3 regions of the Paenibacillus sp. JT22N15 genome follow, and region 1 is predicted to be linked to each of the others. Evidence: riboswitches for the same ligand, from Rfam matches in the RefSeq annotation. Region 1 holds a riboswitch; each other region holds the start of a gene.

What was found. A riboswitch is a leader RNA that binds a small molecule or an ion and turns the genes downstream of it on or off. The one in region 1 is predicted to bind cyclic di-AMP.
Region 2: it holds a riboswitch for cyclic di-AMP, as region 1 does, so the genes downstream of both, AC50X8_RS03020 (hypothetical protein) here and kdpF (K(+)-transporting ATPase subunit F) in region 1, are expected to answer to the same signal.
Region 3: it holds a riboswitch for cyclic di-AMP, as region 1 does, so the genes downstream of both, AC50X8_RS29220 (C40 family peptidase) here and kdpF (K(+)-transporting ATPase subunit F) in region 1, are expected to answer to the same signal.

What each region holds. Positions count from the first base shown of each region.
Region 1 is NZ_JBXENV010000009.1:255,107-265,804, reverse strand. Features, by position in the region: gene AC50X8_RS19455 (response regulator) at 1-497, opposite strand, end outside; cyclic di-AMP (ydaO/yuaA leader) riboswitch at 1,072-1,272, shown strand; cyclic di-AMP (ydaO/yuaA leader) riboswitch at 1,381-1,570, shown strand; gene kdpF (K(+)-transporting ATPase subunit F) at 1,826-1,903, shown strand; gene kdpA (potassium-transporting ATPase subunit KdpA) at 1,944-3,623, shown strand; gene kdpB (potassium-transporting ATPase subunit KdpB) at 3,646-5,679, shown strand; gene kdpC (potassium-transporting ATPase subunit KdpC) at 5,786-6,397, shown strand; gene AC50X8_RS19430 (histidine kinase) at 6,417-8,783, shown strand; gene AC50X8_RS19425 (pectate lyase) at 8,916-9,587, opposite strand; gene AC50X8_RS19420 (formate/nitrite transporter family protein) at 9,872-10,693, shown strand.
Region 2 is NZ_JBXENV010000001.1:672,863-683,560, forward strand. Features, by position in the region: gene AC50X8_RS02970 (copper resistance D family protein) at 1-778, opposite strand, end outside; gene AC50X8_RS02975 (hypothetical protein) at 996-1,199, shown strand; gene AC50X8_RS02980 (VWA domain-containing protein) at 1,177-2,502, opposite strand; gene AC50X8_RS02985 (hypothetical protein) at 2,650-2,964, shown strand; gene AC50X8_RS02990 (GNAT family N-acetyltransferase) at 3,007-3,441, shown strand; gene AC50X8_RS02995 (aldolase catalytic domain-containing protein) at 3,540-4,502, opposite strand; gene AC50X8_RS03000 (hypothetical protein) at 4,614-5,633, opposite strand; gene AC50X8_RS03005 (GTP cyclohydrolase II) at 5,798-6,559, opposite strand; gene AC50X8_RS03010 (winged helix-turn-helix transcriptional regulator) at 6,797-7,123, shown strand; gene AC50X8_RS03015 (arsenic transporter) at 7,553-8,917, shown strand; cyclic di-AMP (ydaO/yuaA leader) riboswitch at 9,132-9,297, shown strand; gene AC50X8_RS03020 (hypothetical protein) at 9,302-9,721, shown strand; gene AC50X8_RS03025 (beta-mannosidase) at 9,913-10,698, opposite strand, start outside.
Region 3 is NZ_JBXENV010000020.1:72,706-83,403, forward strand. Features, by position in the region: gene AC50X8_RS29190 (hypothetical protein) at 1-157, opposite strand, end outside; gene AC50X8_RS29195 (zf-HC2 domain-containing protein) at 183-920, opposite strand; gene AC50X8_RS29200 (RNA polymerase sigma factor) at 917-1,411, opposite strand; gene AC50X8_RS29205 (YwhD family protein) at 1,673-2,185, opposite strand; gene AC50X8_RS29210 (M1 family metallopeptidase) at 2,439-4,484, shown strand; gene AC50X8_RS29215 (hypothetical protein) at 4,500-5,315, shown strand; cyclic di-AMP (ydaO/yuaA leader) riboswitch at 5,745-5,916, shown strand; gene AC50X8_RS29220 (C40 family peptidase) at 5,918-6,388, shown strand; gene AC50X8_RS29225 (FAD-binding domain-containing protein) at 6,476-7,567, shown strand; gene AC50X8_RS29230 (GNAT family N-acetyltransferase) at 7,567-8,097, shown strand; gene AC50X8_RS29235 (aminotransferase class I/II-fold pyridoxal phosphate-dependent enzyme) at 8,172-9,374, opposite strand; gene pdxR (MocR-like pyridoxine biosynthesis transcription factor PdxR) at 9,429-10,698, opposite strand, start outside.

The DNA.
Region 1 (10,698 bases):
TCAATATGCCGCAGCGGAAGCTTGCGGGTGAGCAGCGACGACAGGAATAGCTCCTTTACGACCGGCAGGCTCGTACGGTAATGCTCCTGCAAAAGCTGCATATTTTCCCGCTTCTCGCGCTCATCGTCCAGCCGCTCCTTCACCTTGTCCATCACCTCAAGCAGCTGCTGCGCGGAAAATGGCTTTAAAATATACTCATCCACCTGCAAGCCGATCGCCTGCTTCGCATATTCAAATTCATCATAGCCGGAAAAAATAACGATGCGCGTCAGCGGATACGTCTTCCTCGTCCATTCCGCCAGCTCCAAGCCGTTCATATACGGCATGCTAATATCCGTCGCTACGATGTCCGGTTCCAGACGCTCAATCAGCTCCATCGCTTCCCTGCCGTTCGCCGCCGTATCTACAATTTCAAAGCCATGGCGCTCCCATGCAATTTCGTGCAGCAGCCCGCTGCGCGTCTCTTCTTCATCATCTACCAGCAGCACTTTATACATCGTTCATCCCCCCGCTATTTAAATACGCGGCCGAGCAGCCGCAAACACCTGATTCTGTCAGCATGCTATTTATCATATTCGTTTCCTTGTTTTCTGGAAAGAGGGGGTGCTTTGAGTAAACAAGCGTAAACGGCTGAAGCCGTCCTTTGGCGGCAAAGCTACCGTTTCGCGATGAAATATAGAGAAAGGAAGAAAAAAATCATATGCTTTCCTATATTTTAAAGAAATCGCGAGATAAATCGACCTTGCTAAAGATAAATCTCGTTGTAAGCGTTTAAAATCAAGCTAATCTGCTGCATTCGCTCTCTTTTGCGGCGTAAGCTTCCTTTACAGCAATCGCGGCGGGGGAGTATGATTCATAGCATGCATGAACCTTTTTTTGAAATATAAGCATTTATAAGTTTTGCACTTATAAATAGGCTTATATTTCTCGGACTGAAACGCGCTGCGCCGCCAAAGGAAGGCGATAGCCGTTTCACCTTGAAATATAGGAAAGTATATGTTTTCGTTATCCTTTCTCTATATTTCTAAGGGCAAAGCTCTTCGCTCGTCCCAGAAGGACGACGTAGTCGTTTTTGCTTGATCGCTGAGTCTTCGCATATTAGGCGAAGAGCGGGGGAACCAAACGCACTGCAGCCATCCGATGTGAGAGTCGGAAGCTGGCAGCGCAGGGGTGAATCGTTTGCAGGAGTGTCATGAAACTCCAGGCAAATGTAGGGCGACTCTCACCGCCCGAATCCGACAGCTAACCTCGTAAGCGCAGGTGTAGAGAGGAATGGTGAACGATTGTGACCTTGTAAATCAGGCCACAGAGCGTCATACGCCTCTGTGGTTTTTTGTTGTCTTTTTTTCGAAAATAGCACTCGCAACATCGGCAGGCATTTTGTTTCAAACGCTGAGTTCTGCACTGCCGCAGAAACGGGGGAACCATCGACGGCTCTCTGTCGTTGTCCAATGGACGATGGCAGGGAGCGTCACGGGGTGAATCGCAAGGGCACGATAAGTGCCAAGCGTAGGGCGTCTCTCGCGCCCGAATCCGACAGCTAACCTCGCAAGCGTCAACGGGAGAGGCCACACTTACACTTATCGCAGGCGAATCAGGGGCGTATGATGCCCGGATGAAGGAAGCTGCGGGTGAAGAGTCCTCTTTGCCCAAGGCTTCTTTTTTGTTGCCTTTTTTTCCAAAATGACTAGGGATAAAACGAAATAAGGAGCGATGCAGCTATGCTGGATATCGGAATGGCTTTGACCTTAATCGCAGCTTTCGGGCTGATTGCCGGATTTATACGCTGGTGCGATCGGTCCATTAGCGAAACGGAGGAACGGGGATGATTGTCATATTGCTCGTTACAGGAGCTTTGCTGGTGTATCTCGTCTACGCCTTGCTCCATCCGGAAAAATTTTAGCTCATAACATTTCATCATTTATAGCAAGGGAGGAACAGCTGTGGACGTCTTGCAAATGGCGGTAGTCGTCGGCATGATCATGCTGATCGCAAAGCCACTTGGGCATTATTTATATTCCGTGTTTTCAAACGTTCCGAACCGTACCGACAAGCTGTTCGGACGAATCGAAGCGATCATTTATGCAGTAATCGGGCTCAAAAATCGCCAAGGCATGAGCTGGAAAAGATATGCGCTCAGCTTTATTACACTCAATTTCGTGCTCGTAGCTGTCAGCTATGTACTGCTGAGGGTGCAAAGCGGTCTGCCGCTTAACCCGAATGGAATCGGCGGCATGGAGCCGACACTCGTCCTAAATACGGTCATCAGCTTTATGACCAATACGAATCTCCAGCATTACAGCGGCGAATCAGGGCTGACGTATTTTGCGCAAATGGCCGTCATTACGATGATGATGTTTACGTCCGCCGCTACCGGCTTTTCCGTTGCTGTCGCCTTCGTGCGCGGCATTACGAGCAAAGGCGGAACGCTCGGCAACTTTTTCGAGGATTTCGTCAAAGCACATACGCGGATTTTCTTCCCGCTCGCTATTATCATTACGCTGCTGCTTGTGGCGCTGCAAGTGCCGCAAACGCTTAGCCCTACCTTGACCGTTACGACACTCGAGGGCGCGGTTCAGCATATCGCCATCGGGCCAGTCGCCTCGCTGGAGTCGATTAAGCATCTTGGCACGAATGGCGGCGGTTTTTTCGGAGTCAACTCCGCCCATCCGTTCGAAAATCCCAACCCGCTGACGAATGTCATTGAGATTTTGTCCATGTGGGCACTGCCTGCCGCGCTGCCCTTCATGTATGGCCGGTTTGCGAAAAGCAGCAAGCAGGGCTGGGTTATTTTTTCGGCGATGATGGCGCTGTTTCTGATCTTTCTTACGATTTCCTATACGGCTGAAAAAAGCGGCAACCCGCTGATCGCCACACTCGGCATCGACGCTTCGCAAGGCAGCATGGAGGGCAAGGAGGTTCGCTTCGGCATCGCCCAGTCCGCGCTGTTCACGACGGTGACGACGGCGGCCACGACCGGCTCGGTCAATTCGATGCACGATACGCTCACTCCGCTTGGCGGGCTCGTTCCCCTTGCCCAAATGATGCTGAACGTCGTCTTCGGCGGCAAAGGCGTCGGGCTCGTCAATATGCTGATGTATGCGATGCTGACGGTGTTCATCTGCGGGCTGATGGTCGGACGGACACCAGAATTTCTCGGACGAAAAATAGAGCCGCGCGAAATGAAGCTCATTGCCATTGCCATTCTCGTGCATCCGTTTATTATTCTCGCGCCAACGGCAGCGGCTTTTCTAACCGACCTGGGGCAAGGCGCTATATCCAATTCGGGCTTTCATGGCATTACGCAGGTGCTTTATGAATATACGTCCTCGGCCGCCAACAACGGCTCCGGGTTTGAGGGGCTGGCCGACAATACGCCGTTCTGGAATATAACGACCGGGCTCGTGATGTTTTTCGGCCGATATATGTCGATGATTGCGCTGCTTGCTGTAGCCGGATCACTCAGCCGCAAGCAGTGGGTGCCGGAGACGATTGGCACGTTCCGAACGGACAATTCGCTGTTTGCCGTTATGCTGATGGGCGTCGTTATTTTGATCGGCGCGCTCACGTTTCTGCCCGTCATTGTCACAGGGCCAATTGCCGAGTTTTTAACGATCCGTTAAAGGGAAATGAGGGGTAAGCGTTATGAATGACCAACGTGCTAAAAAACTGTTCACCGGACCGCTCGTGACCGAGGCGCTAAAGATGAGCCTCCTCAAGCTGAATCCGGTCCATATGATGAAAAATCCAGTCATGTTCGTTGTCGAGATTGGAACGCTGATCGTTCTGCTCATGACCCTATTTCCAGGGTACTTCGACTCGCAGGATCGCATCGGCTTCAACTTGACTGTTTTTATTATTTTGCTCTTTACGGTACTGTTCGCGAACTTTGCCGAAGCTTTAGCCGAAGGCCGCGGGAAAGCACAGGCTGGCTCGCTGAAAAAAACGAAGCAGGAAATTATGGCGAATAAGCTGCTGGGCGACAGCATTCAAATCGTCCCTTCTACGGAGCTGCGCAAAGGGGATATCGTTATCGTCTCGCAAGGGGAAATGATTCCCGGCGACGGCGAGGTCATTGAAGGCCTCGCTTCCGTCGATGAATCGGCTATTACCGGCGAATCGGCACCCGTCATCAAGGAGGCGGGCGGCGACTTCAACTCCGTGACGGGCGGAACGCGGGTCATCAGCGACCGCATCAAAATGCGAATCACGAGCGAGCCCGGTGAAACGTTCATCGACCGGATGATCGCGCTCGTCGAAGGCGCGAAGCGGCAGAAAACACCGAATGAAATTGCCCTGAACACGCTGCTGATAAGCCTGACGATTATTTTCCTCATCGTCGTCGTCACGCTTGGCCCGATTGTCGCTTATGTGGACGTCAATTTGGAAATTCCCGTGCTCATCGCGCTGCTCGTCTGCCTCATTCCGACGACAATCGGCGGCCTGCTGTCCGCCATCGGCATCGCCGGCATGGACCGGGTCACCCAGTTCAATGTGCTGGCCATGTCCGGGAAGGCGGTCGAAGCAGCTGGCGACATTAATACGATGATTTTGGATAAAACCGGGACGATCACCTTCGGCAATCGGATGGCTAGCGAAATCAATCCGGTGGGCACTGCTGGGGCAGATGAGGCAGCGGCATGGGCCGCTATTTCCTCCCTGCAGGATGAAACGCCGGAAGGCCGCTCGGTGCTGGAATGGATGAAAAAGCATGATAAAACCTACGATGCCGCGCTTGGCGAAGGCGGTCAATTCGTTCCCTTTCAGGCCGAGACGCGGATGAGCGGCATCGATTTGGCTGATGGACGGCTCGTGCGCAAAGGAGCCGTTGAAGCGATTCGCAGCTGGGTGCTCGCCCAAGGAGGAGACATACCCGCTGATTTGGCTCAGGAGACGGAGCGGATTGCCAAGGAAGGCGGCACGCCGCTCGCTATCGCCGTCGATCAGCACATATTCGGCTTGATTTATTTGAAGGATACGGTCAAGCCGGGCATGAAGGAACGGTTCGACCAGCTGCGAGCGATGGGCATCAAAACGATTATGTGTACGGGCGATAATCCGTTTACGGCGGCAACTATCGCCAGAGAAGCGGGCGTCGACGATTTTATTGCCGAAAGCAAGCCGGAGGATAAAATCGCCGTCATCCGGCGCGAGCAGGCGGAAGGCAAGCTCGTCGCCATGACGGGGGACGGGACGAATGACGCGCCCGCACTCGCGCAGGCCGATGTCGGCCTGGCGATGAACAGCGGCACGACGGCGGCGAAGGAAGCTGCCAATATGGTGGATTTGGACTCCGATCCTTCCAAAATTATAGAGGTCGTTTCGATCGGCAAACAGCTGCTTATGACGCGCGGCGCGCTCACGACCTTCAGCATCGCCAATGACGTAGCCAAATATTTCGCCATCATTCCCGCAATGTTTATGCTGGCGATTCCGCAAATGCAGGCGCTGAATGTGATGCAGCTCGGCTCGCCGCTGTCGGCGATTTTGTCCGCGCTCATCTTTAATGCAATCATTATTCCGCTGCTCATTCCGCTGGCGATGAAAGGCGTCGCCTATCGTCCGCTCAGCGCCGCCCGCCTGCTCAGCCGCAATTTGCTCATTTACGGGCTCGGCGGCATGATCGCGCCGTTCATCGGCATTAAGCTCATCGACATGATGGTTCATATTTGGATTTAACGCCTTCCAGATCGGCTGCGGCCTATTAATGAAACGAACCTTTAATTAGAAAGAAGGGAATTGTGCTATGCATGCTATTTTAAAAGGAAAACGTCCATCGTCACCTATGCCATCCGCTTCGTCTTCATCAGTGCCGCCCTCCCCATCTTCCGTAATCGGGGTGTCTCTGCGCGCCAGCCTGCTGTTTCTGCTCCTTTGCGGTATCGTGTATCCACTTGTGAGCACGGGCGCCGCGCAGCTGCTGTTCCCGGCTCAGGCCAATGGCAGCCTGCTCAAGGACAGCGCAGGCAACGTCGTTGGTTCGTCGCTGATCGGTCAGCCTTTCACCGATCAGCGCTATTTTCAGGGGCGGGTGTCGAGCATTGACTATAAGGCGGAAGCTTCCGGCTCTAACAACTATGCCCCTTCGAACCCGGAGCTGCTGGCTCGCATGAAAGCATCTATCGCCCAGTGGCAGCAGGATAATCCCGAGGTGCCGATTGCTCAGCTGCCGCTTGCATTAATAACGAACTCCGGCTCCGGGCTTGACCCGGATATTACGCCGCAGTCGGCTATCGTACAAATTGCAAGAATTAGCAAGCTGACAGGACTGCCGAAGGCAGAGCTTGAAGAACTTGTACACGCGCATACGAAAGGACGCGAGCTCGGCCTCTTCGGTGACAAGCGCGTCAATGTGCTGGAGCTGAATCTGGCTTTATCCACACGAATCGCCAAATAAAAAAGAAGGCGGGAGCAGAATGCCACCGTATCAACGCAAGACGCCAGAGGAGATATTGGCTTCTATCTCCCGGCTGCATAAGGGACGCCTGAAAATCATCATTGGCTCGGTCGCAGGCTCCGGGAAAACGTATCATCTGCTGCAGGAAGGCCAGCTGCTGAAGCAGCAGGGCATTGATGTCGTCATTTGCGCCTTAACGCCAGCTCCAAGTACAAATAGGAATCAAACCGCGCTTGAGTCTGAGCTGGAGCATGTCCCGAGCATTAAGTGGCAGCGCGATGGCAAGGAGCAGCAGGATTTGCCGCTGGAGACGCTGCTCGCCCGCAACCCGGAGGTCGTGCTCGTCGATGGCCTCGCCCATCGCAACCGTACGTGCGCCCGCTTCCAGACGCGGCTGGAGGACATTCAATATTTGCTGGAGCATGGCATCAGCATCATTACGACGATTAATGTCTACGAGCTGGAGGGCGAGGACGGAGTTATTTTCAAAATGACGGGCATTCGCGCGGAGGAGACGGTTCCGGCGGACACGCTGGAATGGGCCGATGAGGTTCGCCTCATTGATGTCTCTCCTGAGACGATGCTGAGCCGGATGGAAGAGGGACTGCTCGGCAGCTCCCTCCATCCGGCTATGCGGCTGCCCGGCAATCTGGCTGTTCTGCGTGAAGTCGCTCTCTGCCTCATGGCAGAGGGTGTTCACGAAACGCTGGAAAAGCACCGCGAAGCGCTGGGCTTAAGCGGCCCATCAGGAGCAGCCGAGCGGATTGTCGTATCGGCGCAATATCACTTCAACGGCTCCCTATATGTGCGCCGGGGCCAGCAAATTGCCAAGCGGCTGCATGGCGAGCTTGCCGTTGTCACCTTTCTGCTGCCGGGCCGCAGCTTATCGAAGGAGCAGCAAACGATCAAACGCTCGATGCAAAAGCTGGTGGCGAAGGTCGGCGGCGCGTTCGAGGAGCTCCCTCTGGCGCATGCGCGCAAGCTGCCTGCCGCACTTGTGGCATATGCAACGCGGCAGCATGCGACGCGCATTGTGATGGGCCATTCCAAGAAGAAAGCATGGCAGGAGCGTCTGCAAGGCTCTATCGTCAACCGCGTGCTCCGTAAAATACGGAACATCGACGTGTTTGTGATGACGGATCGGGCGGAGCATGAGGGAGAGCGGATTTTGCCCGTTAAAACCCGCTGGGGCGGGCAGGAGGCGCTTTTTCATCGTCTGGACTCCCGCGAGATGGAGGAACAGGCCCAGCGCATGCGACGCGGCACGTTCAAAATTTATATCGGAGCCGCTCCTGGCGTCGGGAAAACGTACAAAATGCTCCAGGAGGGTAACATTCTTAAGCGTAAAGGCGTAGATGTCGTCATTGGCTGGCTGGAAACGCATGGACGCAAGGAAACGGCCGAGCAGGTCGGCGACTTGGCGATTTTGCCCCGGGCAGTTATTCCCTATGGGGCAGCGCGGCTTGAGGAAATGGATACAACGGCTGTTATCGCGCGCCGCCCCGAGGTTGTGCTGATCGATGAGCTTGCCCATACGAATGTGCCCGGCAGCCTGCTCAAGAAAAGGTACGAGGATATTTTGCAGCTTCTGGAGCACGGGATTTCCGTTATTTCCACCGTAAACGTGCAGCATGTGGAAAGCTTAAATGATGCGGTGGAGCAGTTGACCGGTGTGCGGGTGAGAGAAACGGTGCCGGACGCGATTTTACAAATGGCGAATGAAATCGAGCTCATTGACGTTACGCCCCAAATGCTGGCGCAGCGCATGCGCGACGGAAAAATTTACAAGCAGGAAAAGGTGGAGCAGGCGCTGGGCTCTTTTTTCAAAATCGGCAATTTGATTGCCTTGCGAGAGCTGGCGCTGCGCGAAATTGCGGATGATGTCGATGAACGGCTGGAGTCGTGGGAACGCGGCCCTTCGCTTCGGGGGCCTTGGCGCAAGCGCGAGGTGATTTTTGTATGCATCGATTTAGGTGATCAGGCGGAAAGGCTGATTCGCCGCGGCTTTCGCATCGCTCACCGCTTGAAGGCAGAATGGCATGTCCATTATGTGCACAGCCGTAAAATTCAGCAAACCGAGGTGCAGCAAAAGCGGCTTCATGCGCTGCGGCAGCTGTGCGAGCGGCTTGGCGGCCAGCTGGCGGTAAGTGCGGCAGATAGACGCCAGGAAATTAGCGGAATTTTGCTGAAACAGATGGCTGACCTGCAAGCGACCCAGCTCATTATTGGACAATCGCGCCGGCCGCCGTGGCAAATGCTCGTCCGCAAAACGATTGTGCAGGATTTGCTGCGCTCCGCCAGACATTTGGATATGCTCATTGTCGCCAAATGGGAAACAGAGCCCATGCCGCCTAATCTCGGCACAGGCCCTGTTGATGATTTATAAACAGGCTTACTTACGGGGGACGGCTATCCTTCCAAACGCTAGGCTCTGCGGCTCAGGCTCAGGCTCAGGTTCAAGCTAAGGCTTAAGCTAAAGCTTAAGCGGCATTGCCGCGTCTTTTTTTGGAAGGATTGCCTAATAAGCCGTGTTTCCGGATTGACTGGTTTTGCCGGATGCAAAACCTTTGAACAGCGTCGGCACGCCAGAATAGCGCGTGTTTGTTATTTTGCCCGTTGTGGAGCTGCTGTCTGTACGCAAAATGGAATCCTTCACCTTGGAAATATCGCTATTTGAAACATTCATGGATACCGAATAAGAGGTGCCGCCATTTTGACGAACGAGCTTGCCGATGTCATTGGCCTTGAAATTTTTAATATTGATCGTGCCGGATGCATTCATTTGGAACACCTTGTCATAGGCTTTATATGCGCCGCCGCCTGTAATATTAACGGTACCGGAAGATTTTAGAGTCAAAGCGTCCTCGCCTACATCCTGCCATGTCACATTCTCAATATTGCAGCTGCCATAGCAGTGAACGCCGTCGGCAGCAGGAGCGCCGATAATGACATTTTTCAGCGTTGCGCCTGCCTCCAGACGGAATACCGGCTTCTGGTTCTCAGCCTGGCTGCCATCCCCTAACGTACTCGGGTTCGCGACAAAAACTTTGCCTTTGCCGTCATAGGTCGTATTTTTAGGAACAATAATGGTAGCGTTTACAACTTCTGCCGCTGATACAGGGGCAGGCTGCACACCAGCAATTGCAATAATAAGGGCCAAAGATAATAGAGCACCAATCCATTTTTTCATCGAATAAACTCTCCTTTATTCCATTTAATTTGGTTGTGGTGAAGCCTCATTCTTTAATGCCGCTATATTTATGCAAATAGATGTGCACCTCCGTTTGCATCTACAAGAAGACTACCTAATTTTTGCCATTACAGGAATAATCATTAGCTCAGTAGTTGTCCACTCCGCCGGGAATCCCTTATTTCTGTAACAATTTTCGCCTTTACCTGTGAGGAATGTCACAATCGACTGTGTCCCTCCTGTGTTATTCTAACCTCAGTAAGCAGCAAGAGGAGTGAATGCTCATGGAAACTGAACCGCTACGCAAGGTCGAGCAACTCGCACACAAGAAGCATATGATTTTTCAGCAAAGCCGCATCCGGTATATTTCCAGGTCCATGCTCGCCAGCATGTTCATTGGCTTTGGCGTTATAGTCGCCTTTAAGACGGGTAACTTTTTTTACGCCGAGCATTCTCCACTCGCTTATCCGATGGCCGCGCTAACGTTCGGAGCTGCGATTATTCTCATCGCATACGGCGGCGGCGACTTGTTTACCGGCAATACGTTTTATTATTCGTTTACCGCGCTCCGGCGCAAGCTCAAATGGACCGACGCCATCAAAATGTGGCTGACCAGCTACGCTGGCAACCTGCTTGGCGCAGCCGTGTTCGCCCTGCTCATTATGACAACCGGACTGTTCGACAGCGAGAAGGTCAATACGTTCCTGCTCAGTGTCGTCGAAGCGAAAATGCATACGTCGTCGATGGAGCTTTTTTTCCGGGCGATTTTATGTAACTGGCTAGTCTGTCTCGCCTTTTTTATCCCGATGGGCATGAAGCATGACGGGGCAAAAATGTTTTCCATGATGCTGTTCGTCTTCTGCTTCTTTATTTCGGGCTACGAGCATAGCATTGCCAACATGTGCACCTTTGCTATTGCACTAGTCGTCGACCATCCAGACACGATTACTTACGGCGGCGTCATTCACAATCTTGTGCCTGTCACACTGGGCAATCTGATTGGCGGCGGCGTATTAATGGGATATATGTATTATTTCGTGAACAAGCCTTATTTCGACAAAGAGGATCACGCGCAAGAGCAAGAACAGAAGGAATTGCAGAAGTAATTCAG
Region 2 (10,698 bases), on a different contig from region 1:
CCGCACCCGTAATGATAAGCAGCGCCATGGATATCCAAGCTGCTGTCGTGAAGCGTTCTGCAAACCGCCCTGCTTCCTTCCGATCAACAAACCATAAGCCCAGCAAAATCATCAAGCCCCCGCTCCATACAGCCGCACAAGCGAGATGGATAAAATCAAGCACGATGCCCAAATTCATATTCGACTGCAGCGCCGCCACATGGCCGCTCCAGCTCTCAATAGCAAGCAGCAGCAGCGCCCAGATGAGCTTGAATGTATCGTTTGCTTTAATAACGACAAAGCCAAGTAGCGACAAGATAAGAAGCGCAAGCCAAGCTTGGCCGGTATTCGTTTCGGTGAACAGCCTCACCCATTCCGCCCCTCCGCCTCCGTAGCCTTCCATCAAGCTTCTCGCACTGGCGAATACATACATTAGAGAAGCCAGCAGCAGCACCCGCATCATTGGCAGGCTCCATTGCTGCATTCGTTTGCGCTGTTCATCGCTTCCTGAGCGAATGCCGCTGAACCACAGCATCATTCCGGCCGCCAGCAGCAGCGCGGTGTAATACACAATTCTTGCTGTATAAAATAAGGCTGTGCCGACACTAAGTCCACTGTCATGGCCGTGTTCCATATTTTCCATCTGGTCATGTCCAACCTGCTCATGCGGATTAAAGCTTGCCGCCAGTGTTGGGAAAGCACCAGAAATCTGCTTAGGCTCTAAGATTCGCGCTGCATGTGCATCGGCTGGCATGAGGCCAGCTAACAGCACAGCGCTAAGCAGAAGCAAAGCCAGCACCGCATACAAAGATGATATTCTGGCAGGTGAATGTTGTATAAGCTGTTTGCTCCGGGAAATTAATTTTAAAATCATGCTGCAAATCCCTTCCTTCAGTTATCCTCTTGCAACATTTTACCCTACAAGACAGCAAAGGACAATTCACAAGGCACGGCTGAAACATTGTATAACCTACCCTTGGAGCGTGCATCATGAAAGAGAAGGAACGGCATCATATATGTACAATCAACTATGTACAGGAGGAGGAAATGCCTACATGGTGTTTAACAGCAGCTACACAATCGCTGATTTGAATCATAATGAGGATGCCCTTGCAGAAATAAAACAATTAGAGCAACGGCTGTCCGACCAAACCGGAGCAGCCATTACTCTAATTGCTTATAACTATGAGCATGATATTACGGCTGAACGTACCGATTAATCATTTCAACTAGCAGATCGTTAAGCGGCTTCACCTCGTATTCCCCGGCAGCAGGCTCCAAGTGGCCGCCGCCTATTCCGCTGTCATCCGTCAAAAACAAGTATGTCCCTCCCGTCGCCACCGCCATAAAGCGCAGCAAATATTCCGTTTGTACATCTACACCGCTGGAGGCGACGGGAATTATACGGATGCCCTCGGCCGCTGCCGTTTGGATCAGCTCCTGAATTTCATTAACTACTTTAGTGTTATAATGCGGCGGAGCATCCAATACGAGGAACAACAGCCTTGTCCTCGCCTGGTCGCTCCAGTCATGTCCATGAATGGCATCGCGCAGCGCTGCATCCACCGCTTCGGGATAATCGCCGCCGCCATCAGCCTTTTCCGCTGCCAATTTCCGGACCACCTGATCGACATCCTTCGTAAACGGAAACGACTTCACCGTATAATCATCAAATTTATCCTTATAAAAATTGGCACTGAGCCGTATATCCAATTGCTGGCCATGCTGCTCGCCTACCCTGCCGATTACATCCTTCAGCTCGGCCTCCAAATAGCGCAGCTCATCCTCCATTGAGCCTGTCGTATCCACAACAAACATAATATCGACTGAATTGGCGAGCTCAGCTTCGCCTCCCAAATCAACCTTGAGCGTGCCTTGCTCCGGCAGGCTAATCTGGTCTATGCTCTTTTGGTACTGGCCTGCCTGCACCTCGACTTTATAATGGCTTTGCTTATCGTTTTGTTCTTTATTATAAAGTCCGGCAAATAAATAAGCTTTTCCATCCGTATTTGTACGCGCTTCCCATACTTGCTCGCGCTGATTGTCACCTAGCTTTACAACAGCATCGGATACTGCACGCCCGCCTGATGTCACAACGACCTCAAGCCGGTTAAAAGCGTGAAACGACCAATAGCGGGCATTGTCATCGCCCTCTTTGCTATTGAGCAAATTGCCGAAGCGCTGCCATGCGGCCAAATCATCCCATTCACCAGCTGTAAGCTGTCCTGCCTTCACTTCCGCCTGTTGCGAAGTATAACGCCTGTCTCCACTTTCTCTGCGTTCACTTTCAGGAGCAGGCTCCGTTGTTTCGCCTTTGCTTGGTGCTTGGTCCCCTCCGCTATCTTCAGCATTTTTAGTTACAGTATCTTCCGTTGTGTTATCTCCTGTTGCTGTATCCCCCGGTTTCGTGGAATTACTCCGATCAGAGCCGTTATTCATGCTGCCAGAGCAAGCTGCTGCCAGCATGAAAGCGATAATGATGACCATTGTGCGAATTAAGATGAGTTTATTTGTATTTTGCATCTTAAATCCCCCTTCTATCTTTTTCCATTAGACGATTGCGGGGCAATGATTGTTGCATAAAAGCATATTCAACATTAAAATGATTAACAGGCTGCAGCGCTGGCTTGTCCAGACCATATGCGGCGTTTTTCTTAGGAGGATAAACGGATGGAAACGATAGCGTTAACCAATATTGAAATGACCTATCAGCAGGGGACTCGTCAGCTTACTTTTACAAATGCCGACTTATTTTTAGTGACAGACTTTGGCTCGGCTTTGTGGTACGTCGATGCGAACGGCATTGCAGATGCCGATGTATTGAAATGGTTCAATCAAAGCGAGGACATCCGAATTGAGCTGCGCGTCACCTCATTGGACAATCGCAAATTCGAAGGTACCGCTTATTTCCACCCCAATGAGAAGCATTATGCGGCAGCGATTCGCGGCGAAGGCGAATTGCGTCTTATAAATAACGAACAATAATCGTGGAAATATTGAAAAAAGGAGGAATTAACTGACATGTCTATTACTACACGTCTGGTTCAAAATCAGGAAGACCGGAATGCCGTATTTGAAGTACGGCGCAGCGTATTTGTTGACGAGCAGGGCGTCCCTGCTGCCAATGAATATGATGAATTTGAAGATACGGCCCAGCACCTGCTTGCCCTCAGCGATCAAGTGCCAGTAGGAGCAGGAAGAATACGAGTAGTGGGCGGTGCAGCCAAGCTGGAGCGCATTTGCATTTTGGCAGACTACCGCAAGCTTGGCATTGGTAAAATCATCGTCGAAGCGATGGAGCAAGCAGCCGCAGCCCAAGGACTTACCGCTGCCAAGCTAAATGCCCAAACCCATGCAGAAGGCTTCTACATCAAACTGGGCTATCGCACGGTTTCGGAGATTTTTTTGGAGGAAGGCATGCCTCATGTCACGATGACCAAGCAGCTTGTACAGCAGGCCTAAAGCCCGTCAATCCAATACAAAAAGCCCTGGACAGCCGCCTTCCAACATGGACGGACTTTCCAGGGCTTTTCAATTGTATAGCTGCTGTAAGGCAGCTATTATTTGCTATGCGATAATTCTGGCGTTGTCATACGGTCATAGAAATCAACCGCTTTATCCTTGTCCTCGGAATCGCGAAGCGCCATTGCCGAACGCGGATGCTCGTCCAAAATACCAGTAATCATATAAGGAATAATGTAGCCCCACTCTTCCTTCTCACGAAGCGGAATCATGTATTTCTCGATCATATCGAGTACTGGGCGTGTTTTGTATCTTGGGTTTTGCAGTTGGGATACGAGCAGTTCTGTGTTGCAGTTGCCTGCTGCGCGGCCCATGCCATATACGGACGAATCAAGCAGCTCGACGCCGCCCTCAGCAGCAATAAGCGTATTAGCGAATGCTAGCTGCAAATTGTTGTGCATATGCGCGCCCAGACGTTTGTTTGGAAGATACTTGCGGAACTTTTCCGTCAAGTAGCTTACATCATTCGGCTTCAGGCTGCCGTAGGAATCGACGATGTACACAACATCAACAACGCTGTCATTGATCAATTCGAACGCTTCCAGCAGTTGGTTTTCCATTACATTCGACAAGGCCATAATGTTCAGCGTCGTCTCATAGCCACGGTCACTGAATAGTTTAACCAGCTCAAGACCCTTGTCCACATCTTTCGCATAACAAGCGACACGGATAAGATCAAGCAAGCTTTCGCTGCGTGGCAAAATATCGTTCTCGTCTACACGGCCTACGTCAACGAGTGCAGACAGCTTCGTAGTTCCTTTGTTAGGAATAACGGTTCTCAGAAACTCGTCATCCAGAAAACGCCAAGGACCGGCACTTTCTGCGCCTTTGAGCAGCTTTGGCGAGTTTTTATAGCCAATTTCCATATAATCAACGCCAGCATCGTTCAGGCTTTTGTACAAGTGCTGGACAAACTCTACGCTGAAATCCCAGTTGTTTACTAATCCGCCATCGCGAATAGTGCAATCGACGATTTTACAATGACTTGTTTTTGAATTCATGTAAAGGCTCCTTCTGACTGTACGTCGCTAATCTTTAACATCCATCATACTTGAAATGCCTATGAAACGCAAAAGAAATTTGCCCGTTTCTGACGTCATAAATCGGCCTTTTTAAGCACCAAGCAGCTCTTCTGCTTTCGCCTGAAAACGTTCATGAAATTGCTTGACCGCCCGGATATCCATCTGCTGTCCATTGATCCGGTTGTAAACTTGCTCATCCGTCGTCGCCAGCACATCCAAAAACTGAGACACAATTTGAGCTGTTACCGTTTCCGGGTGCTCCTTCACCAGCTTTTGATAGCTCGCCTTGACCTCGCTGAGCAGCCGATACGTTTCCATATCGAATATGGGCGTATTATTGAGGCCATAAATATACATCGATAAGTAGCTGTTTAAATAAAGCTGCTCGATTTCCGGGCGCTCTGCTGAGTTTGGGTACGTCTTAATATAGTTTTCCGACAAAACGGCGCGATTCGCCAGCTTGTCCCACGTTATGATCAGTCCGGCATCCTTCGCTGATACCTCATTGGATTCTACCGCCCGCAAAAAAATATAATCGTTCATCTGCTGTGATACGTAATTTTTGTAAACCTTTTGCAATTCAAAATCAATGATCGGATAAATGGTGCCCTCTACCATAATCAGCTTGTAGCCGCCCATCAGCTTCGTAATAACAAGCTGCTTCACAGCGGCATCCTGAATTTCGGCGGCGTTGGAAGCCGTAATCGGCCATTGCTGCTGGAGCAGCACCTCCTGCACATTATTTTCAAAAAAAGCGTCCTGCGTTCGTTCTAGATCATTGTTATAATACGCATTCAGCTCGCGTATCATCGTATCCGCCCGCTCCTGTCCCGCTTTCGACATATTTTCGTTCAGGAATGATACAATTTCGAACGGCTCCTTCGCATTTTGCACCGTCTGGCGGTATTGCTCCAGCAAATTGTCTTTCTCTTGGGGGACACCTTGAACGACTGGCGAAACTTGAGCCCCAGCATGGGAATCCCGTCGTTCCTCTGTATTTTTATTGTTGCCGCTGCAGCCTGCAATGAATAATGCAAAAATAAGAACTAAAACATTCCATCTATAGTTACGACTACGCACGTCGTTATTCACCTCAATCGTCATGTTCACCTGGCCCTCTCACCCTAATAGTATATGCCACATTATCGTCAATATCCAATAGACGCATGAACAGAGCGGAAGTTACGGCAAAAAAGCGCGGAAGCAGGCCTCCGCGCAAACTTTTTTTAAAACACATCCGTATCCTTAACTTATCTTCAAAATATCTCCTGAACTTACAGCGCTTTGACCTGGTTATCCTCATGCAGGGCTTCGGCCGAATAATGCCCTGACTTCACAACCTTTGTTGTCAAATACTTCTCATTGTAGACCGAGGTTTGGCCCCAAAGCGGAACACGGCGGGCAATGTGCATGCCAGCATCACGAAGCGCCTCCACTTTGCGCGGGTTGTTCGTAATAATCGATACGGGCTGCGAGCGAAGCAGCTTCAAGACAGCAATGGATTCGCTGTAATCGCGAGCGTCCTCGGCAAAGCCCAGCTCCAAGTTCGCATCAACCGTATCCAGTCCTTCCTCTTGAAGCAGGTAAGCCATTGCCTTGCTGAACAAGCCAATGCCACGGCCTTCATGATTGGCCAAATAAAATAAGGCACCCGTTCCATGCTCGGTAATCATTCGCATCGACTGCTTAAGCTGAAAGCCGCAATCACAGCGTTGGCTGCCAAAAATATCGCCCGTATGGCAAATGCTGTGCATGCGAATCAGCGCATCTTCGCCTTCGGCAAAATCGCCATAGACGAGCACGCTGGATTGCTGAAGCTCCGCATAATGCCCATTTGCCAGCTCGCTGTATAGATCTGCTTCGTCCTGCGCGCTATTTTTCTCACGCTTCAGCCAGCTGTACCACTGGAAAATCTTCGTCTCGCCATCAAGCTCAACCGGGAGCTGAATCGGTCCGACAACGTGGATATCGTATGAATCGCCTTCAATTGTTTTTATTTTGTCATTTATAATAGAACGAATGGATGGTTTAATCATTAGTGTGCACCTTCTTCATCTGTATTTGATATAATAGGTTGAAAGGCTAAGCTTCATCTGCTATACATGCACCTTGCCTTATTAACAATCATAGGGGAACAAATTTTCGCTTACCATTAGTAACTAATTATATATTTGAAATTCCATTACGTCAAGTTATGAGCGTTCAAAAAGTTTGCTTGTATATAAATACTATTAAAGCTATACTTAATAGCAAGTTATAATGAGGTGATCTACATGGAGAAATCCGGGCTTTGTCCGCGCCTGCACAAAGGGATGGACATTATAAGCAAACGATGGACCGGCTTGATCATTTATCAGTTGCTGTCCGGGCCGCAGCGCTTCAGCTGCATTCAAGGCGCCCTTCCCATTAGCGGCAGACTGCTGTCTGAGCGGCTTAAGGATCTTGAAGTTGAGGGCATTGTAAGCCGCGCCGTCTTTCCAGACATTCCAGTTCGCATTGAATATTCGCTCACTGAAAAGGGACACGCACTGGAGCCGGTCATTCGCGAATTGCAGCAATGGTCATCCAATTGGGTAGCGCCTATGTCCATATCCAAGTAAAAGGTTAACGAAGCAGCCTCGGCCCTCCATCGGGCCGGGGTTGTTTTGTGTTTTCGGAGTGGGGGACGCTTCGCGGAATTATAGCAATCTACTATTAACGTCTAGTACCCTCTATCAGTAGGCCACATATAAATATATTATTCGTATCTCCCCATGATAATTGTCCTCATATGCGTTATCACTAGAAAGGAGGAAACCCGATTGCTTACTGTCTTCATTATTTGCTCATCAGGCCTGTCCCTCTATTTCATTCTTAAGCCTCCTCCACCGATTAAACAGCCTACTATTCTAACCCTATCCTCTACGGCAACAGATAATCGCTATGACAGCATTAGCATAGAAACCGCTCAGCATACTGCCGCTGCCGCAAATGAATAACCCTTTGCTGCTTCACTATGAATTTAATCAAGAATTCGAGGTGATTAACATTTGATCTCGCTACCTTCCATTATCGTGTCCCTGTTTGCTTTCCTTTTCACTATTTTGCTCATTTTGTGGCGACCCAGAGGGCTGAATGAAGCCATTCCTGCTACGTTTGGCGCCATTCTCGTCCTATTGAGCGGAGTCGTCTCGTTGTCGGACCTAGCGCATATTAGCGCCACTGTAAGCGGAGCTGCCATCACTATTATGGCAACGATCGTCATGGCTATCGTGCTAGAAAGCTTCGGCTTTTTCATCTGGGCAGCCGAAGGGCTTGCTATTCGAGCACGAGGCTCAGGACTCAGGTTGTTCTGGTATGTAAACCTGATGTGTTTTCTGATGACGCTATTTTTCAACAATGACGGCAGCATTCTTATCACAACCCCGATTTTGCTCATTATGCTGCATCACATGGGACTGAAAAACCACCAAAAAATTCCATACCTACTCTCAGGAGCATTAATCGCTACCGCCTCCAGCGCTCCCATCGGAGTCAGCAATATTGTAAATCTGATTGCGCTGAAAATCGTCGGCATGGATTTGTACATGCATACCGTCATGATGTTTATCCCCGCTACACTAGGTCTGCTGCTGCTCACCTTGCTGCTGTTCCTCTACTTTTACCATCAGCTTCCCCGGGAAGTACCCCATACGATTTCAATCGTCCCTATTCACTCTGGCTACCATCCTTTACTCACTCCTGCCGGAAGCAAGCCTGCACAGCCCAAATACAGCAGCCGCTTTATGAAATCGATTCTGCTTTTCGTCTTCTCCGTTCGGCTCAGCTTATTTGCTGCATCCTATTTGCACATCCCCGTTGAGTGGGTCGCTGTTTTCGGCTCCTTGCTGCTCCTTTGTTGGCGCTGGATTTACCTGAAAATGCCACCGAACGACATTTTGCGTAAAATCCCCTGGCATATACTCATATTCGCCTTCGCCATGTATATCATTATTTATGGCCTGCACAACATTGGCCTGACGCAAGGACTCGTTCAGGTGTTCGAGCCGCTCGTTACTGGCAGCCTGATGAATGCAAGCATTTTAATCGGAGGGCTCGTCTCCGCCATGTCTACACTCGTCAACAATCATCCCGCACTCATGATCGGCACGATCACGCTTACTGAAATGAACCTCGACCCGCTTACCCTCAAAATCGCCTACCTCGCCAGCGTCATTGGGAGCGATATTGGCTCACTCATTTTACCGATAGGCACGCTAGCCTCACTCATTTGGATGAATCTTGTGCAGAAATCCAAAGTAAAAATCAGTTGGATGGATTATGTCAAAGTAACGCTTGTCATCATTCCGCCTGTGCTGCTGTTTACCCTCACTCTTCTTGCTCTATGGGTTGGCTGGATTTTCCCAATGCACTAGCTCACAACAACGTATACATGAGCGGTCAGTCTACAAATAGGTGTTTTCTGATAAATCCGCAGCTATTTCTATGGCAAACGGGCGCTGCCACCAAATGACGGCAGCGCCCGTTTGCCTATAAGGCAGCAGTACTATTTATTTTATTTACTACTAAAAGGTTTACAATTGAGGAATAACGGTTTAATATATATCCCTAGCCGAATTCTAGCACTCTAATATTAAATCGCTTAATTTTTCAATTGAAAAAGCGGGGGAACCAACAACGTGGTTGAAGCGAAAGCTTGAATCGCAAGGGGTGAATCCGGTGCATCTCGCACTGGTAGGGCAGCTCACTGGCCCGAATCCGACAGCTAACTCCGTAAGCGAACGTGAGGAGAGATGAATATGATTGTCCTTCATGCGCCGGACGCTCCGCCTAAGGCGAAGCACGCAATGAAGCTTACGGTCAAACGCATTGAGCTGTTTGTCATTCCAGCACTCAATGTAGACGACGCCGGAAACCGTGCCTGCTTGCGGGTAACGACGGACAAAGGCATTGGCTTTGGCGAGACTTTTGTCGACGAGATGGAGCGCCCTAATGATTGGGGCCTGTGGTGCAGCGCGCTGAGCAGCTTTATCGGCACCTTGTCTATTACAGGACGGTCGCTTCGGAGCGAGCAAGCCGATCATCACAGTGTGTACAACCTATTCGATCATGCGATTCATCATCTCAAAAGCTGGACCGCAGAAATTGAACCGGACGACGGCGCTTCTGAGGAACCTATTTTACTTAGCCGCTCCTTATTCTACCTTTCTATTTTTTAGCTTATTTTAGATCACCATAACGCAAAGGAACCTTCCCCGCCATGTTTCAGCTGGCAGGAAAGGTTCCTTTTTTTCTATCGGCCGCTTGTCCTTTCAAGGTGAAACGGCTTTCGCCGTCCTCTGGCGGCGCGGCGCGTTTCAGTCCGAGAAATATAGAGAAAGGATGGGAAAATCATATACTTTCCTATATTTTAAATAAAATCGGTCATCGAATGGACATTCAGCTCGCCCGGCGACGCAGCGCTGAAAGCCTGATCTCCTTGCGGATTTCGCGCGTAAAACGTAATCGTACGCGGTTCGTTCGGCAGCAGATCGAAATAGTTGTCGCTGAAAATACCTTCGATCGACGCAGAAAGTCGAACCTGCTTGGCCAGCGTATCCGTCTCCAGCACATAAGCGGTGCCGCCGCTGCCTTGAACCTCGCTGATCTTTATGGCCGGAGCCGCAAGCTCAAGCTCATTCATCGGCCTGAAATAATGCTCCTTTTCCTCCACGAGCAGTCCACCCTGCTTTAGCTTCGCCACAAGAACGACTTCACCTGGCTGAATGCCTTCGGAAAGCAGCGCTTCCAGCTCTAAGGAGCAGGCGATATGGCCGTTGTTTGGCTGAAGCGATACCGGAACGGCAAACTGCTTCAGCACCTCGCCCGTGAATGAACGCAGCTCAAGCGCAAGCTCGCCGATGAAAGGTTCATTTTGATCTGACAATACATAACAATCGACGCGGCCGCTGCTCGCGCAGTCAAACGACAGCATGATGTCGCGGAAGCTGCGTGCCGCATAATATTGCAGCGCCTTCCAGCGCCCGTAATAGTCCATTCCCGCCCATGAGGCGACAGGCCAGCAATCGTTCATTTGCCAATACAGGGACCCCATGCAAAATGGCTTTTTCCGCCGATGGGCTTCAATCGCTGTCTTCATCGCTTCCGCCTGCAAAACCTGGCTCAAATAAAGAAATGCCGGGAAATCCTTCGGCTG
Region 3 (10,698 bases), on a different contig from region 1:
TATGATCCGCGATTGCTATTAGAATCAGAAGCGCAAGCGGTCCAAATCCTCCTGCCGCATATAACACAAATCTTATCGGACGCCCCATATATGCATGGCCGAAACCGGGAAGCATGGACAGCAGCAGCGCAACAAGGGGCTTTTTCTCCCTATTCATTCCTTGATCTCTCCTTCATCATTCGTTATTTAAACCGTTTGGAGGCGATGCCGTCCAGCCAGAGGGAAGTGCGGTTCATCATTTGCTGCGACCAGGAGGACTCGCGCTGCTCCTTGTCTCGGATGAGCTGCTCCTCTTTATGCTGCAGCCTGCTATGGTCTATTTTTTCAAGCTCCTGCGAAATGTTGTTCAGTACGCCTGTACCGAGCAGCAGCAGGGTAATGACCGCCGCAGCGGTATAGTGGGTTGCCGGATGCTGGAGCCAGGATCTGCGGCGGTATGATTTCTCTTGAAGGAACGGACCCGGCACGGACAGCAGATCCTGTTTTTCGGATTCCGACGCTCCGAACAGCTGCTTGCTGAGCTTGTGGCCCATCTGCTCAAAATCCGGAAGCTCAATCGCCTGATTTAACGGACTGGCTCCTGGAACGGCTCCTGCTATATGAGGCTCAGACGTAGGGGGACTCCCCGCCATATCCGCCTCCAACACCAGCATAAATTGCTCTAAGCATTCGTCGCATTCTGCAAGCTGCCGCTCGATCTGCTCGCGTTCAGGCTCGGAAAGCACATTCGCCACGTATTGCTCCAGAAGGGAAGCCTCCACATGATTCAAATGATTCACAGGATTGCATGCTGAGGATGCTTCATCCGTCACTGGCATGATCGGCTGTTCTATCGGTTGTTCTATGGGCTGCTCTATCTGCTTGCCCTGCTGTTTCGTCCTTGAACTCTCGCTATGCTTGTGTTCCTCATGATGACTCATTCAAAGTCCTCCCTTCTCCAGTGCCGCTTAATCCAGTTTCTTGCCCGGTATAGGCGCGATTCTACACTTTTGCGCTCCAGTCCGGTTGAGGACGAAATTTCCTCGTATGATTTCTGTTCTATATAATAGGCGTTTACGACTTCACGATAATTGTCCGGGAGCTGCTCGACCTGTTCTCTTATGTAGCGTTTTTCCTCGCGCTCGATCGCAGCGCGCTCCGCAGGCATCGCAGTTCCTTGCCCATCGGTGCCGGGTCCCAGATTGTCCACATATTCGCTCAGTTCTTCCGGCTTGCGTGCCTTGCTCCTCTTCCAATCAATCGCACGGTTTACAGCAATGCGGGTCACCCAGGTTTTAAAGCCTTCCAGCCTGCACTCGGGGAGAGAGCGGTGAATTTGCAGCAGCACTTCCTGGGTAACATCCTCCGCATCATGCGGCGAATGAAGCACAGCATAAACCGTTTTATAAATATGAGCGCCATATTCCTGCACGAATGACTGGAATTCTGCAGGCCCGCCGTCGCGGAGCGCTATTAACCATGCTTCATCTTGAATCTCTCTCTCCCCCTTCCCTTTATATTAGACGCCAAAACGATGGCTATCCCCTGCACCTGCAGCAATATTTTTTATAAAAAAGTAAAAAGGCTCCGCTCCAGCGCAGCAATCGCTGCTGCATTGGGGCGGAACCCGTCACTTATAAGCTTCCCAGTTAGAAGCTGCCTTGGTCATTCTTCTGTCATTCTTTCTGTCATTCTATGCCTCCAAAGCCTGCTTCAGCTCATCGGAGGAGTTGGTCCACCATTCTTCATTATGCTCGATTAACAGCTTGCGGAACGCAGCCTTTTCTTCCGCACCCAGCTCGCCCAAGTTGTAGCGGCGCTTAATCGCATGATCAAGCTTGTTGACATGGTCAGCGAGAATTTTCCAGCCGCGGCGTGCTTCCGTGTCAATCCACATTTCGCAAGCGGTTGCGCCAGCGTAGTTCGTGCCGTTCTCTCCACGTTCTACCGCAACCCATACAATCCAGCATTGGCGGCCATTAGGCGTGTCCTCTTTATTAGGAGAAAACTTGATGCCGCGCTCTACTTTGCTTTTGGCATGCATCGCGCCGTCGTCGATATAAGCGACGCCCGCATCAATAATAACGCAGGATACTTGGCTTAGGTCGATGGTGCCTGCACCAAAGCCTTTATGCTGTTTGTTGCTCACGACGTTAAGCGCGAGTGATTTCTTTTCTTTTTTCTCCGGTTGTCCTTGCTGTTCCATCCGTTCGTACACGTCCTCTCGTCACATTTCATCTATTGTACTGCCGCAGCAGCTTGCAGCCAATCTCTCCTTTCCATTTTGAACGTTTTTTCGCAATAACACAAGCGCACACGGCACAATTTCCTGCCGAATCCGCAAGCGGCTGCCGCTTTACACGCCTTCATCAGAGCCGCTGCAAAAATCCACAAGACTATTCCGGTACAAGCCGACATATACATGCTGTAGATGCTTGTCAACGGGAGGGAAACGTTCAATGACTCCAGGACCTTTCAAACGAATCGCGCTCATTATGCTCTCGGCCGTCCTGCTCGGACTGTCGCTGCATCATGGCTTCGGCAACGCTTGGTTATCCCAGTATACGTACGCCTCTGGCGCCACAGACCCGATTGGCATTGCCGATCTCACGACAGCAGCAGTAGAGCAAGCTGCTCCGCAAACGGCCAAGCCGCCTGCCCCGGCACCGCCAGCACAGCCCGACCCTGCCCAGATCGAAACGGTACAGACGCTTAGCAAAAGAGTCGTCCAATACAACATGCAAGTGGCGCTTCGGGAGGATATCCGATATTTGGATGGCTCCCAGACCGTAACTTGGACGAACCCAGGCAAAAAAACGGTGTCCGAGCTGTATTTTCATCTGTATCCCAATGCCTTTCAGTCCGAAAAGTCGACGTTCATGCGCGAGTCTGGCGGCCAGCTGCGGGGTGATAAGGCCACGGTCGACAGCCAAGGTTATATGAAGCTGCTTACCTTGCAAACGCTGGAGGGCGAGAGCTTGCTTCCCCGTCTGCATTATGTTCAGCCCGATGACGGAAATACGGACGACTTTACGCTGACGAAGCTCAATCTTCCGGTTCCAGTCGCACCGGGCAAATCAGTAACACTCTCCATGACCTATGAGGTCAAGCTGCCCGAGGTGTTCGCTCGCATGGGCTATTCCGGGAACTTTGTTATGGCGGGCCAGTGGTTTCCGAAGCTTGCTGTTTATGAACTGGCTGGCACACGCGGCCGAACGAATGAAGGCTGGAACGTCCACCAGTATCATGGCGATTCGGAGTTTTACAGCGATTTTGGCTTGTACAGCGCCCAGATTACAGTGCCAGAAAACTTTGCGGTCGCTGCTACCGGCATTCAGACCAGGGAAGCTGTGACGCAAAATGGCACAAGCACCTATCAGTTCTATGCCGAAGACGTGCATGACTTTGCTTGGTCAGCCTCGCCGGACTTCATATATGCGGAGGACACATTGTCAGGAACGGGTATTCCGGGTGTTCGCATTAAGCTTTATTTGGACCCTGCCCACGAAGGGCTGAAAGACCGCTATATGCATGCAGCAAAATCAGCACTGTCCAAATACGCGGAGTGGTACGGCGATTATCCGTATTCGACGCTGTCCATTATCGTCCCTCCGAAGGGTGCGAATGGTGCAGGCGGCATGGAGTATCCAACGCTCGTAACCGCTTTAGCTGCTGAATCCGATAACCCTGGCTACAGCCTCGAGCGCACCGTTGTACATGAAATTGGCCATCAGTATTGGTACGGGATGGTTGCATCGAACGAGTTCGAAGAAGCGTGGCTCGACGAAGGCTTTACTTCTTATGCGGAGGATAAGGTGATGGAGAACGCCTATGGCGTTGAGCCTAACTTGGCTATGGAAGCCAGCTATATTACGGCCCCTGCCCCGCTGAAGCAGCCTTCATGGGCTTATCACAACAGCGATGAGTACGCGGAAAATGTATACATGCGCGCCAAGCTTGTGCTGGTCGGCATTGAGAAGCAGGTTGGAGCAAAGACGATGTCAAAAATTATGCGCACATATTTTCAAAAATACAAATTCAAGCATCCAACCACGTCTGATTTCCAGCGTGTCGTTGAGCAGATTACGAAGGAAAAATGGCAGGACTATTTCCACCAGTATGTATACGGCAGCCTGATGGCGGATTTTTCAGTAGAGGCTATTCGAGTGAATGAAGTGGAGCAGGATGGCCAAACGGAGTACGAGTCTACCGTGCTGATTAAGCGCAATGGCGGGCAAAATGGGCCAATCCCGCTCGTATTCTCCTTTACCGATGGCGAAAAGATTTCGAAAACATGGGATGCCGCCGAGTCGCATATCCAGTACAAGGTTGTGCACGCTGCTCCGCTCGCCTGGGTGGCGGTTGACCCGAAAAACAGCAATGTGCTGGACAACAAGCATATTAACAATTTTATGCGCGCAGAAGTGCCCGAGCAGTCGCGCATTCGATGGAGCCTCGGCCTGACGAAGCTCATCGAAGGCTTGCTCGGATCCGTAGGCTGGTAGAGAGGAGGTTGAAAAATGAAGCAGCATATGAAGCAAGGCTGGCGGCTCGCTATCCGCCATTTCTATATCGTCATTCTGTTATTCCTTTACCAGCTATTATGGGGACTTTTCCTTTACCGTTTTGTTGATATGACTGTACTGCCGCTGCTGCGGCGCTTTCCGCTCCAGCATCCGTCTGACTCGGCCGTGTCGCTGTTCTTCAGCGAGGCCCAGTTTCAATTGACGAAGACGGATTTGATCAATCCTTATTTGTGGCTTCTGGGCGGCTTGTTCGCTGCCCGCATGCTGCTGACGCCGCTGTTCAATGCGGGGCTGCTCTACTCGCTGCATCATATGGGCGAAACAGGTGAAACACAGTTTCTTCAAGGCATTCGCAAAGCTTGGAAGCCCGTGACGCTGCTCTATTGGCTGCGCACGCTGCTTATTTTCGCACCCGGCTGGTTCCTGCTGCCTCGCGCCTTCAAGCTGCTTATGGAGGGCCATTCGCTGGGCGAGCTGCTGCAAGGCACGCTGCCGGGCTTTGGCGGCTGGCTGCTATGGAGCTTCCTCGTTCACCTGCTGCTGCTCGCTATGCAGTTCGGCGCCGCCTCCGGCACGGGCTCCTTGCGCTGGCTCAGCCATGCGCTCCGAAATCTTTTCCCTTATGCCGGCCTCTCTCTGCTGATGTGGCTGCTGGCTGTTGCCGCTTCGCTCGCTGTGTCTGGGCTTTCCTATGCTTGGGCAGGCATGCTGGCACTCATCATGCATCAAGCCTATCATCTGCTGCGCACCTTGTTAAAAGTATGGACGCTCGCTGCCCAATACGATTGCCTGCAATCAAAGCAGAGCTGAGACCCTTAGAAAAATGAGGGCAACCCCACCTAATTCTCATTTAGTATTCTCATTTTTCTAAAGCCCTTCTCATAAAAAAACCGATTGCGGCCAAAAGGCCGAAATCGGTTTTTTGCCGTTATCCTGCACCTGCAGGTAAAGCCTCCATTTACTTCCCAGCCTATATGGCGACCTAGCTCAAACTCTCTAAATCTTCATTTTACGCTATAATTCTTGCCTATTCACACGATTCATAGCATATTAGCTGCCTATTTCTCATATAAACTGACAAAATGTTTTTTTGCCCAAGAACGGCGATAGATCGAACATTTATTAGGCAAGAAACTTGTTTTAACGCAAAATTGAGCCAAAAGGTTACATGAGAATTATTAGAAATTCATTCATATAGAAGGAAATCACATGAAAAAAACGAATTATTAGCGCAGAGCAAAATTAAACCAGCCTAATTTTTTATACCGCAAAGGTATAGAAATACGGGGGAACCACTTTGGGTGAATTGATTTCGATGCTTGGACGGCTTGATTCAAGTGTCTTGGAAATCATAGGGAACCTTCACAACCGAACCCCACAGCTAACCTCGTCGGCACCGGAAGGAGTTTCAAATTTTGAAGAAGGTTACTGCACTACTCGTTGGTCTTGTATTAATGCTTGCTTTCCAAGCAGGCAGCGTGTTCGCGAGTTCGAAGATGGATGGTGTTATCGCTGATCTGATCGGCACACCGTACCAAAGCGGCGGAACGACTACGAAAGGCTTCGACTGCTCCGGTTTTACGAAGTATGTTTTCGACAAAATGGGCATCGATCTTTCCCGTACTTCCCAAGCCCAATCGAACGATGGCAGTGAAGTGAAGAAGAGTGACCTGATCGCTGGCGATCTCGTATTCTTCAACACGAGCGGCAAAGGCATCTCCCACGTTGGTATTTACGTAGGCGATGGAAAGTTTGCACATGCTTCCTCGAGCAGAGGCGTTATTATTAGCAAACTTAGCGAGTCTTATTATGCTGATCGTTACGTATCAGCTACACGCGTTATGAGCCAAGACGCTTACGACAAGTACGCAAGCGAGCAATAGAGCCAGGCCACGCTTTTTTCGCTTACATAACGAAAAGCTGCTGTCTCAATCAGCAAAGCCGCAGTTGTTTGTCTTCGGACAAATAGCTTGCGGCTTTGCTGTTTTCTGGCAACGCCTTATGCAAGGGCACGCGACCACGGTATGCAGCAGGTTGTACGCGCAGCGGGACGCCGCTGGATGACGCTCGACGATGCGCCGCTGGCCGATTTGGAGGAGCTCCATACGTTTTCTCGGCGCAGTGAGCCTTACAAGGTATTTACGCCGTTTTACCGCATGTGGCAAGCCTTTATGCAGAGCCACTATTCCCCTGCGGGCGAGACAACACTGCAGCAGCTTAATACGCTGAAAAATATAGATGCCAGCATGGCAGAGCGCTTCAGTCTTCCGCGGGAGCATCTGGCTGCGGCAGCCTTTCAGCAGATAGATGACTCAGCCGGGCGCGGCCAATCCCACGCGAGCCATGCAGCCGAGGTGCTGGAGCAATTTCTAAATCAACGCCTGTCTGGCTATGAAGGCGGCCGCGACCAGTTTGCGGACGACCAGACGAGCCATTTGGCGCGTTATTTGAATACGGGAGCGCTGTCAGCACGGCAAGCCTACGAAGCGGCGCAGCAGCAGTTTGGAGCCGAGGCGTGGATTAGACAGCTGGCATGGCGGGATTTTTTTCTATATCAAGGAAAATACAATGAGGACTTCTACCGCTATGAGCAGAAGTTTGATTTATCTTCGCTGAGCGATCAGCATTTCGAGGCATGGAGCGAAGGAAAAACGGGCATTCCTGTTATTGACGCCGCTATGAAGCAGCTAAATGAAACGGGGGAAATGCCGAATCGGCTGCGGATGGTTACCGCCATGTTTTTGACGAAAAATCTGTTATGCCCATTTACGTTGGGCGAGCAGTATTTCCGCCGCCAGCTCGCCGATTATGATCATACACTGAACCGAGGCGGCTGGCTTTGGAGCTCGTCACTCGGCTACGACGCCGCGCCATATTTTCGCATTATGAATCCGGCTACGCAGTCCGCAACACATGATCCGGGCGGCACTTACATTAGACGCTGGCTGCCGGAGCTTGCCCATCTGCCTGATAAGCGAATCCACCTGCCGCAGCCGCATGCCATCGTTGATTTGAAAGCTTCACGCGCCCGCGCGATTGAGGTTTATAAGGAGATTGTATAATGATGACAAAAGCAAATGCTGCACCTGCTGGCGCCCAGCCGCCATTTGGCTGGAAGGTTGCCGCAATGGATGCATCCCATGCCCGCCAGCTGTGCGATTGGCGGTATGAGCCGCCTTACGGCATCTATCAATGGCCCGCATGGGAGGTTATGGAGCAAGCCCAAATGGAGTTCGGTGATCCCGAGCTGCGCCAGAGGCAATATGCGGCTATTTTAGACAACCGCGGGGAGCTCGCTGGTTTTGCACAGTTTTTCCCGCTGGGGGATGAAGTGCTGCGGCTTGGATTGGGTCTTCACCCACAGCTTTGCAGCAGGGGCTCAGGCACCGCCTTTGTTGCGCTGCTGGTAGAGGAGGCTCGCCGCCGCGCTCCAAACAGCGAGCTGGATTTGGAGGTGCTGACCTGGAATGCACGCGCTATTCGCGTATACGAGAAGGCAGGCTTCCGCATTACCGACACGTATATCCGCCCGACACCGCAAGGCGCGGCGGAATTTCATTGCATGGTTTACGGAGGAGGGGAAGAAGCCTAGCGTCTCTCTCCCCCCTCCTCTTCCTTTCCGCTTCCTTTCCTAGCCCTTCCTTAGCCCTTTCCGCTCCGTTCCCATCAACCGCCGACCCGCTCCAACTGCTGCAACGGGTCAGCCTGCCTCGTCTGGCTCATGTAGCAGCCCATTCGCTCCAAAGCCTCCGACAGCTTTGCTGATGATACCGAATAGGAGCAGCGGATGCGCCCTTCACCGCCTGGTCCAAAAACATGCCCTGGCACGACGGCCACGCCCGCTTCCTTCATGAGCTTGAAGGCGAACTGCTCCGAGCTTAGTCCCGTATGGGCGATGGATGGAAAAGCATAAAACGCCCCTTCCGGCATATGGCAGGAAAGCCCCAGCTGCTGCAAGCCGCCCACGAACATCGCCCTGCGCTGCTTGTAAGCCTCCTTCATTAGATCCTTGTCTGCCAATCCGCTGCGCAGCGATTCCAGAGCAGCAATCTGTCCCATAATAGGCGCGCACATTGCTGTGTATTGATGAATTTTCAGCATTTGCGAAATAATTTCCACAGGGCCGCAGGCATAGCCAATACGCCAGCCTGTCATGGCAAAAGCTTTCGAGAAGCCATTTATGACGATCGTCCGCTCCTGCATGCCAGGCAGCGATGCGATGCTCACATGCTGGCTTTCATAAGTCAGCTCCGCGTATACCTCATCGGATACGACGATTAGATTATGCTCTTTCACCAGCTCAGCAATGGGGAGCCAATCCTCATAGGACATGACCGCACCCGTTGGATTGTTCGGATAGTTGATCAGCAGCACCTTGGAGCGCGGGGTGATTTTTTCCCGCAGCGATTGTGCCGTTAGTTTGAATTGCTCATGCTCATGCGTCTCAACGTTTACAATACTGCCGCCCTGCAGCGCTACAATGGGCGAATAAGCGATATAGCTTGGAACCGGGATCAGCACCTCGTCGCCCGAACAAATCAAGGTTCTCATCGCCAGATCAATCGCCTCGCTGCTGCCCACCGTCACGAGAATCTCATCCTTCGGCTCATAATTTAATTCAAAGCTGCTCGCCAAATAACGGGCGATTTCCTCGCGCAGCTCCATGAGTCCGGCATTCGGCGTGTACATCGTCTGACCGCTTTCCAGCGCTCGTATGCACGCGGCGCGCACGCGCTCCGGTGTTGCAAAATCCGGCTCGCCCACGCCCAGCGAAATCATATTTTCATCCTGCCCGGCCATATCGAAAAACTTGCGAATGCCCGAAGCGGGCAAGCTCTTTACAAGCGGTGAAACGTTATACTGCACCATAATGCCTGCATCCCCTTTTCAAAATAATCAAATGTATAGTTGTCGCTCTATTCCTTATGAAAGGCCCCACAGCTGTTTTGCCGTATCGCCGATAATTCGAATACCATGCATAATATCCTCATCCGCCACGCGGGAAAACCCTAGACGCAGCGTATTACCGCCCCGTCCATCCGTAAAGAAATGATGGCCTAAAGTAAAAATAACGCCTTGCTGTGAGCACGCCTCCAGAAGCTCCCGCACCTTGCACGCTTCCCGAAAGGTCACAAACAGATGCAGCCCACCATCTCCCGACAGCGTCTCATAGGGAACATAGGCTTTGCAGGCTTGCAGCGTCAGCTCGTATTTACGCTTGTATTCCGCCCGCGCCCGCTTCAAATATTTGTGCAGATTGCCATTATGCAAATATTGATAGAGCAGCGATTGGTCAAGCGTCGAGGTATGAATGTTGCGGGCCCGCTTCATGCTTTCCAAATAATCAATCAGCTCTCGGTCTGCCAGCACCCACCCCACCCGCAGGCCGGGGAACAGCACCTTCGAGAAGCTTCCAATATAAATGACGCTGTTGCCGCTGCCCGCCGATGCGATGAGCGGCGGCACATGCGCTCCGGAATAACGCAGCTCCTCATTAAATCCGTCTTCAATGACGGGAATTTCATAACGGCTCATGAGCTGCATGAGCGCCAGCCGTTTCTCCATCGACATGACGATGCCTGTCGGATTGTGATAGGAGGGGACAAAATAGGCACAATCGTAAGGGCGCTCCTCCAAAGCCCGTTCAAGCTCCCCCAAATGAATGCCATCCGGCTCCATCGTAACGCCCTTAATGTCAAAGCCATGCAGCTTGAGATTTTTTATCGCGGTATGATGGGTCGGATTTTCGCAGAGGACTGCGCCGTGCTTTTGCCGAAGCGCGGCCAGCACAAGGTCAAATCCTTCCGTAAAGCCGGCAGTGATAATCATATCCTTGCCCTGCACATCCACGCCCTTGTTCTCCATATAGGTCATCAAATACTGAATCAGCGGCTTATAGCCTTTGGCATAGCCATAGTTCAGCAGTACATGGCCCTCCACCGACATACGGCCCAGAAACGCCTGCTTCACATGATCCAGATCAAACAGCTTCTCATCCGGGGCAATGCTCGTAAAAGAAATCGTACTCTTGCCTGCGCGAATCCCGCGCTTCATGAGGTCCAGCTCCTCCGCAAGCAAAGCCTGCCTGCTCAGACGCTCCTTCCATGGCAACTGCCAAGACAAGGACGACGGTGCGGCGCTGCCCGCCGAATCCTCCGACACATAATTGCCTTTGCCTTGCAGGGCATATACG